Regions from separate parts of the Halorhodospira halochloris genome, predicted to be linked through region 1. Evidence: predicted binding sites of a transcription regulator. Region 1 holds the regulator's gene; each other region holds the start of a gene.

Region 1 (2,203 bases):
AACCCTTAACCAGGCAGATTTAACCGAGCTACCCATTCATGCTAGGGCCAAAGCTGGTATCGGCTATCTCCCGCAGGAGCCATCAGTATTTCGTAAACTAAGCGTCGCAGACAACCTCAACGCCATTTTGCAGCTGCGCTCAGATCTCAGCCGAGCCGAGCGCAAAAGTGCAGCAGAAGAGCTGCTAGAAGACTTTGGCGTAAATCACGTTCGCGATTCTATGGGAATTTCTCTGTCTGGAGGGGAAAGGCGTCGGGTTGAGATTGCCAGAGCCCTTGCCGCTAATCCGCAATTTATTTTATTGGATGAACCCTTCGCCGGAGTCGACCCAATATCGGTTGGCGACATTCAACGGATAGTTCGCCGGTTAGCCGATCGCGGCATCGGTGTTCTCATTACCGACCACAACGTACGCGAAACCCTGGGCATTGTTCAGAGGGCATATATCCTTAGCGACGGCCGGGTCTTAGCTGCAGGAAACGCCCAAGAAATCCTCGCTGACCCTAAAGTAAGGGAGGTCTATCTGGGTGAGGATTTTAGCTTATGATAAGCTTTAGTGTAGTACTGTTTGAAAATTTAACCACCACTGTAAAGAATTTGATATGAAGCAAACGCTTCAGCTAAGAGTGGGCCAACAGCTGGCCATGACGCCTCAGTTACAGCAGGCCATTCGGCTGCTGCAGCTGTCTAGTCTCGAATTGCATAACGAAATCCAGCAGGCGCTGGAATCCAATCTAATGCTGGAGACTGATGAGGGCGAAGAGACAAGCGTTGCAGACAAGTCAAATCAGGATCAAAACGCGGAAGAGCAACCTAGCGGTGAGGCAATACCCGACGAACTACCCTTGGATACCAGCTGGGAAGATATTTATGACGCCAGCTACGCCTGCGCATCCCCAGGAGCTGATTCAGCCACAGACATCTTAGAGAATCGCAGCTCCAACCCCCAGGGACTGATAGAGCATTTGCTCTGGCAAGTGGAGATGGAGGACCTTACCGAGAGTGAACGTTTAGTTGCCGAGATCATTGTTGATTCTATTGATGAGGACGGCTACCTCCAGTCAAGTGTTGAAGAGATACACGGCCAGCTTCCGACAAGCATCCATTTCAGCCCTAGCGATGTGGAGTCTATCCTTGCCCGTATCCAGCGCTTGGATCCGCATGGCATAGCCGCTCGATCACCTGCAGAGGCACTTTTTATTCAGCTTGAGCAACTCCCCGAAACCACACCTTGGCGAGGGGAAGCGATGGAAATAGTCCTCAACCACTTGGAACGAGTCGCCGAGCAGCGCTATGACGAGATACAAGCCGAGCTAGGCTTGAGTGGCTCGGCTGTTGACGAAACACTCGAACTGATCAGGAGCCTCGATCCTCGGCCGGGTCAACAACTGAGCAACTCTGCACCAGAGTACATCATTCCTGACGTTACCGTATTCCGCCAGGACGGCGCTTGGCATGTTGAACTCAATCGCGAGATGACGCCTACTCTACGGATCAACCCCTACTACGCCAGTCTCGTTAAACGCGGCGATACTAGTGCCGATAATCACTGTTTACGGACCCACCTCCAGGAGGCTCGCTGGTTGTTAAAGAGCTTGCAAAGCCGCAATGAGACGCTGCTTAAGGTGGCCAGCGCCATCGTCGATCGGCAAAGAGAGTTCATGGACCACGGCGAGGAGGCCATGCAGCCTCTGGTATTGCGCGAGATAGCCGAGACAATTGACATGCATGAGTCTACAATATCGCGGATAACAACCAACAAATACATGTACACACCACGTGGGACGTATGAGTTCAAGTACTTTTTTTCCAGTCACGTAAGCACCACAGATGGAGGTGAGGCATCTGCTACTGCCATCCGGGCACGAATAAAACGCTTGATAAGCGCTGAAGAGACCAGCAAACCGCTTAGTGACAGCGCCATCGCTGAATCTCTCAGGGATGAGGGCATCAAGGTAGCACGTAGGACCGTAGCCAAGTATCGTGAATCTTTGGGCATTGCCTCGTCTTCGCAACGCAAAGTCAAACAAAGAGGCTACGGCAATAAGACGCAAGCTGCAGAACTTCGCAAATGAAGGATCCAAGCCATGCAAATCAAACTCAGCGGTCACCATATAGAGATTACCGACTCCTTACGCGACTATGTAAATGACAAGATGAGCAGGCTACAGCGTCACTTTGACAATTTGATTGACACTGAAGT
Region 2 (2,203 bases), 820 kb from region 1:
TTAAGTATTGCGTCCATAACGTTGCCCATGCTTACGGCAAAACGGCTACGTTCATGCCCAAGCCGCTAGTCGGCGACAATGGCAGCGGTATGCATGTTCATCAGTCGATATCGAAAGGAGGCCGCAACATCTTTAGTGGCGACCAGTATGGTGGGCTCTCAGAAGAAGCGCTTTACTATATCGGTGGTATCATAAAACACGCCAAGGCTATCAACGCCTTCGCCAACGCCTCGACAAATAGCTATAAGCGCCTTGTCCCCGGGTTCGAAGCACCGGTGCTGCTAGCCTATTCAGCACGCAACCGTTCGGCATCGGTTAGAGTTCCCTACGTTACTAACCCAAAAGCGCGACGCATTGAGGTTCGCTTTCCCGATCCGACCGGCAATCCTTATCTGGCTTTCGCCTCAATGCTCATGGCTGGGCTTGATGGTATTCGCAATAGGCTCCATCCGGGCGAAGCAATGGACAAGGACCTCTACGATTTGCCGGCAGAGGAGGAGAAACAGATTCCGCGGGTTGCAATCCAGCTTGATGAGGCGCTGGAAGCCCTCGACAACGACCGCGAGTTCCTCAAACAAGGCGGAGTCTTTTCCGATGATATGATCGACGCCTATATTGAGTTAAAGATGGAAGATGTAACCCGCATGCGGATGACTACCCACCCCGTGGAATTCGATCTCTATTACAGCTGTTAACTTACGCCGCATCGGCATCGCAGCAATGGAGGGGAGGCAGCTCCTCCTCCTCCATTGGCTGCTGTTATTCAGTGATAGTCTGCGGGGCTCATGAGTATCGACCTGGCCTATAACTTGCAAATGATCGTACATGACCCCGAACATCCACCCATCTAGGCTGATACTCGATGAGCTGACAACCGCCATAATGGTGGTCGATGCAGAGCATCGCATATTATCTCTAAACCACGCCGCTGAAGAGCTATTTCGCGTTAGCGCACGTCAAGTTCATGGTCAAGAATTAGAACAGGCCATTCGCGCGACAGATATATTCAGCGAATTGATAAATACTGCCTGCACTTCCGGGGGGAGCTATACACAGCGTGAGCGCCGCGTAAACATCAGCGATCAGCGCATGGTGACAATAGATTGCACGGTTACTCCTCTTGAAGGTGAGCGGGTGCTGATTGAGATCGCAGAGGTTGATCGCCATACCCGCATCACCAAAGAACATAACCTGGTTGTACAGAATAGGGCCATTGCTGAGCTACTCCGTGGTCTGGCTCACGAGGTTAAAAACCCTCTAGGTGGTTTGCGGGGAGCAGCTCAGCTGCTAGAGGCAGAACTAAGTGATAACGAACTTCGCGAGTATACCCAGGTAATAATCAGTGAGGCCGATCGGCTCAAGAATTTAGTTGACACCCTGCTTGGCCCCAAAAATCCAACCTCACCTGAGATTGTCAATGTCCATGAGGTGCTTGAAAGGGTTCGTGCCCTAGTCGATGCTGAAGGAATTGAGGGTGAAGCAGGGGTCGTTATGTCTCCAGTACCTATAGTACGTGATTACGATCCGAGTATTCCCCTACTGTATGTTGAGCGGGACCATCTCATCCAGGCCCTACTCAACCTGGTTCGCAATGCCCGGCAATCAGCGGGTCCCCAGGGCAATATAATCCTGCGAACCCGGACTCAGCGCCAAATGACTATCGCCGACAAGGTCCATAGATTGGTTGCGCGTATAGATGTAGAGGACGATGGGCCCGGTATACCGGTTGAACAACAAGAGCAGATCTTCTTCCCCATGGTCACCAGCAGGGCAGAGGGAAGCGGTCTAGGCCTGCCTATCGCGCAGAATCTGGTAAGCCGGATGGGTGGACTTATAGAGTTCACCAGCGAACCGGGGTGCACCGTATTCACTATATGGTTACCGATGGAGACTGATCATGAATGATGATCTAGGCAGTGTTTGGGTCATCGATGATGACCGGTCCATACGCTGGGTATTGGAAAAAGCCCTACAGCGCGCAGGTTATCGAGTTAGGTGCTTTGACAACGCCGACCATGCCCTGGAAGGCCTGCAACATGAACTGCCGGCAGCACTGATAACTGATATCCGCATGCCGGGAACCGATGGACATGAATTGCTAGCGCGGACTCGTGCCCAGTGTCCCGAGTTACCGGTTATAGTAATCACCGCCTACTCTGACCTTGATGCCGCGGTTAGCTCTTATGAGGGCGGCGCCTTCGAG
Region 3 (2,203 bases), 330 kb from region 1:
ATCAGCCGGGCGATGATGTCGCTGACAACAGCTCAGCATCAGAAATTGTCGCAGCGCTTCCGCGAACTCTATTCGGCCTACCGCCAGAACGAGGATCTGATAAGTGTCGGGGCGTACCAGCGCGGCAGCGATCCTTTAGTTGATCAGGCAATAGCCTACCAAACCCACATGCGGGCATTTATGCAGCAAGACGTGAGCGAGGCAGTCGATTTTTCTGAGTCATTGGCCTCATTGCAGCGTTTACTGCGTGAGGCAGCCTGAGTAACTGACAGATCGTAATAGATAAAATCCAGGAGGTCGCGATGAGCGGCGGCTCAAAGAAGCTACGCCCGGTTGAGAGGTTGACCCAGCAGCGTCAAGAGCGGGCAGCGGTGGAGCTTGCCAAGGCGCGCAGTGAACTGCAGGAGAGCCAGGGGCAACTCGAGAATATCCTCCATATGCGCCAGGATTATCGGCGCCGACTGGTCTGCGAGGGGACCATTGAAGCATCGCGGCTGCGTGATTTCCACGCCTTTCTCTGTCGGCTCGATGAAGCAGTGGATCAGCAAAGACAAGGTATTAGCGATCAGCAGCAGCGAGTAGAGCAGCTTCATAAGCAGTGGTTGGGGCGGTGGGCGGAGCATCGGCGCATTGAGAGCGTCGTTGAGCGCCGCGCGCAGCAGGAGCGTCAGGAACAGGAGCGCCGCGAACAGAGAGAGCTGGATGAAACGGCGCGGTTGCTGTTTCAGGCTGCTCAGCGTGGTATAGCTTCCGACAGCGAGTAATTTGCCTGACAGAGGGGTTGATTAGCATCGATTATCTCGGGAGGAATCTCCAAAAACTCCCCCGGAGCCACTCAACTACCCCGGTGTGGAGGACGCCGTGAATCCATCCCTGGAGATTTGATGGCGCGAATATTGCATTAATGAATTACGGATTAACAAGGACACAAGGAGACCCCCGTTAATGATGCCAATGGAACTTGCTGCTCTGGATCTGGATATGCTCGGCAAAAAAGGCGCCAAGCCTGCCAAACAGGGGGACGCAGAGGGGAAGCTGTTCGCGGATGCGTTGTTTGATGGCTCTGCTTTAAAGGATATGGGGGTGTCTAAAGAGCAGTTTGCGGCACTGATAGATCATGCCAAAACCGGCAAAGGGTTGCCGCATGACGGCAACAAGGTTCAGGGAGAACTGAAAGATCTGTTTAGTCAGCTGGTTAGTCAGCTGGGCGGCAGCGATTCTTTTGACACTGACCAGATAGGTAAGCTCAAGCTGCTGCAGCAGCATGGCTGGGAAATATTCACTGAAACTAAGTCGGCTGAGGGTGATGGCGAAGGCAAAACCTTCTCTGCCGATACCCTACTACTAAAAGAAGGCGCCGAGGGCCTAGGTCGGGGCTTGGTCCTCAGCGGTAAGGGAGATCATGCCGAGCAGCTGCAGGCACTGAAGGCTGAGCGTGAGGAGCTCCTACAGGAGCTGGCAGAGCTCAAAGAACAGGGGCTTGATGGCGAGGACCTGTGGGCAGCGCTAGAAGAGAGGGTTGCCGAGCTGAAAGAAGCAGGCAAGCTAGAGCACCTGGAAGTCGAGATAGTCAGCGATGCCGATAGGCTCAAAGAGATATCTGGGCGCTGGCAAGCCGATCCAATGAGCTCGGGTGGAACCGGATTCAGTTCGATGGGCGGCATTGGTTTCGGTGGTGAGGGCGCAGAGCGCTTCGGGGAGCGCAGCATCGCTCAAAACTCCCAGGGGGAGCAGATTGTCCGCGAGTTAAGGGCAGGCGGGGCGCTGAGTGCTTCGGCAGCAGCTAGCGGAGATGATCCTGCCGGGCAGAATGCCAACAGCGGAGGTTCGTCATCCGGCGGTGAGCGTCAGGCGAGTATGGAGGCGTTGCTACAGGCCGCGGAAGGGGGCTCGCGGCGTGGTGAAGAGGCAAGCATGGGGCGCGCTGATTTCGGCAGCATGTTTGCCGCAGCTCAAGGCCTGGAGGCAAGTGCGCGCTCGAGCGGTGGAGTTCAGCTTAATGTCCCGCAGCAGGTGGGACAGAATGGCTTTACCCCAGCGGTCGGCGAGCGCATAGACTGGATGGTCAAGGAAGGGGTAAAAGAGGCGCGGTTGCAGCTCAATCCACCTGGTATGGGGCCCTTGGACGTCAAGGTAACGGTCGGTGAGGAGCGCACCACAGTCAATATAATTGCCCATAATGCTGCAACCCGCGAAGCGCTCC
Region 4 (2,203 bases), 740 kb from region 1:
AGCAAATATCTCCCCGTCCACGACTGCCGCTTGCCGCTTATAATCTCTTGCACGCGCTCTTCTAAGCCATCCGTGGCATCGCTGCGGGTCAATTCACCCAAGGTTTTACCGATAAGTTCAGCAGCTTCCCTGCCAAGCATTTCAGCGAGTCTAGCATTAACTTGCTGTATTTGGCCGTTAGTGTCGATCTCAGCCAAGGCAACTGGGGCTTGCTCGAAAATAGCTTGATATTCTTTCATTATTCTTGGCTTTATTTCCCTGCCCCCAGTAAAGCATTCGGCTTTAAGGGTTTTTCTAAAATCACTCGCGCTAGGCGTAATCCATAACCGCAGGCTTTGGATGTGCCATTACAGCTAGTTTACTAGTATTTAGGAAAGTATTGCTAGCTAGCTCTCATGCGGGGACGGCGTAATTCCTTCCTTGGAGAGCGTCTCTAGGGGACCTCTAGCAACCTTTAAACCGCCCATTGAGCCTGGCCGCCCCGGTGTGGAGGTCTTGGCGCCAGGGATGGCGCCATGAAGCCTCCAGGGAAGGATTCACGGCGTCCTCCACACCGGGGCGGCCAGGCTCAATGGGCGGTTTAAAGGTTGCTAGGAGGCTTTGCAGCCGCATCTTCTTTCGGCGGTCATTGGTTCCCCTTGATGTTTAGCAGGATGGCACCGTACTGAAGTTGCTGGTTTTCTAGCAAAGCGTTTCCTCAAACGACATGCGGCACGCATCTTGCAAATTGCATCTCAATAGATAAATACGCACCTCGTCGTTATAGCTAAGCCGGCCTCAGCAAGGTTACGGCCCAATCACTGAGGTAAAAGGGGATAACATGAAAGACTCCACCCCCCACCAGAATGCCGCATCAGCACGCTCAGCCTGTAGCGGGCCGCGCGATGGGACAGGAAAACTGCCGGTAGGGGTGCGCGAGAAGATTCGCAATCACCCTTGCTATTCTGAGGACGCCCACCACCACTTTGCCCGTATGCATGTCCCGGTAGCCCCGGCTTGCAACATCCAGTGCAATTACTGCAACCGTAAGTACGACTGTTCTAATGAGTCGCGCCCCGGTGTTGTATCGCGGGTGCTCAAACCGGAACAGGCGGTGCGCAAGGTGGCCGCGGTGAGTCAGCGAATACCGGAGTTAGCGGTTGTCGGTATTGCCGGTCCAGGCGACCCACTGGCCAATGCGCGGCGGACTTTGCACACCTGTGAGTTATTGCGCGAGAGCTTCCCAGAGTTGCGCTTGTGTTTATCGACCAACGGTCTGGCCTTGCCTGAGTATGTTGATCAGCTGTGCAGCTTAGGTGTTGAGCACGTAACGGTAACCATCAATGCGATCGACCCGGCGGTAGGCGCCCGGATTCACCCGTGGGTCTTCTATGAGCATCGCCGCTATACCGCCGAGCAGGGTGCCGAAATACTACTCAACCAACAGCTTATGGGTATCGAGCAGCTGGCAGCCAAGGATGTATTAGTAAAGGTTAATTCGGTGCTCATCCCGGGAATTAACGATGATCATCTGCCCGCGGTGAGTAGTGCAGTGCGCCAGCGTGGTGCGTTCTTGCACAACGTTATGCCACTGATCTCCGAGCCAGAGCACGGCACCGCTTTCGGCCTTAGTGGTCAGCCCGCCCCGAGCACTGCCGAGTTGCAGGCCGTGCAGGCGAAGTGCGCCGGGGATATGCCGCAGATGCGCCACTGTCGACAGTGCCGGGCGGATGCGGTGGGTTTTCTCGGCGCTGAACAAAGCGCCAATCTTACCGCCGAGCAACTACCTGAAGAAGGGGCGGCGGAAGACCCATACAGCAACCCACCGGCAGACATATATACCCTCTTGGCCCGGCAACAAAGCCGCCGTCAGGCGTTTGCTGAGGCGGATGCGGAGATTGAGGATGAGGGCTGAGTTATGGCTTTAAATAGGCTTTGTGGCGCAGAAGATGGTCCGGTGAGATCCCGAGAGGGCGATGTAGATCGCACCAGCACAACTGCAGCTGTAGAAGTAGTTATCGACGATACCACCTTGCGCGATGGTGAGCAGTCGGCCGGGGTCGCCTTTAGCCGGGATGAGAAGCTGGCCATCGCTACTGCGCTTGATCAGCTTGGTGTCCTTGAGTTGGAGGTCGGAATCCCGGCGATGGGCGAGGAGGAGCAGGACGATATACGCGCCCTGGTTGGTGCCGGTTTGGCTGCCCGGCTATTGGTCTGGTGCCGG

The links. Region 1 encodes sigma-54, which starts transcription at its own class of promoters, with help from an activator protein. Its sites were predicted from a motif close to TGGCANGNTNCNTGCTT; they were not measured.
Region 2: the regulator sigma-54 is predicted to act here: its motif matches at 799-815, upstream of glnL (nitrogen regulation protein NR(II)).
Region 3: the regulator sigma-54 is predicted to act here: its motif matches at 886-902, upstream of HH1059_RS10680 (flagellar hook-length control protein FliK).
Region 4: the regulator sigma-54 is predicted to act here: its motif matches at 710-726, upstream of nifB (nitrogenase cofactor biosynthesis protein NifB).

The regions. Positions count from the first base shown of each region.
Region 1 is NZ_AP017372.2:2,028,361-2,030,563, forward strand. It holds gene lptB (LPS export ABC transporter ATP-binding protein) at 1-547, shown strand, start outside; gene HH1059_RS09300 (RNA polymerase factor sigma-54) at 603-2,075, shown strand; gene hpf (ribosome hibernation-promoting factor, HPF/YfiA family) at 2,088-2,203, shown strand, end outside.
Region 2 is NZ_AP017372.2:13,116-15,318, forward strand. It holds gene glnA (glutamate--ammonia ligase) at 1-695, shown strand, start outside; gene glnL (nitrogen regulation protein NR(II)) at 826-1,905, shown strand; gene glnG (nitrogen regulation protein NR(I)) at 1,898-2,203, shown strand, end outside.
Region 3 is NZ_AP017372.2:2,357,840-2,360,042, reverse strand. It holds gene fliI (flagellar protein export ATPase FliI) at 1-261, shown strand, start outside; gene fliJ (flagellar export protein FliJ) at 303-764, shown strand; gene HH1059_RS10680 (flagellar hook-length control protein FliK) at 946-2,203, shown strand, end outside.
Region 4 is NZ_AP017372.2:1,292,305-1,294,507, forward strand. It holds gene HH1059_RS06060 (sensor domain-containing diguanylate cyclase) at 1-239, opposite strand, end outside; gene nifB (nitrogenase cofactor biosynthesis protein NifB) at 821-1,894, shown strand; gene nifV (homocitrate synthase) at 1,898-2,203, shown strand, end outside.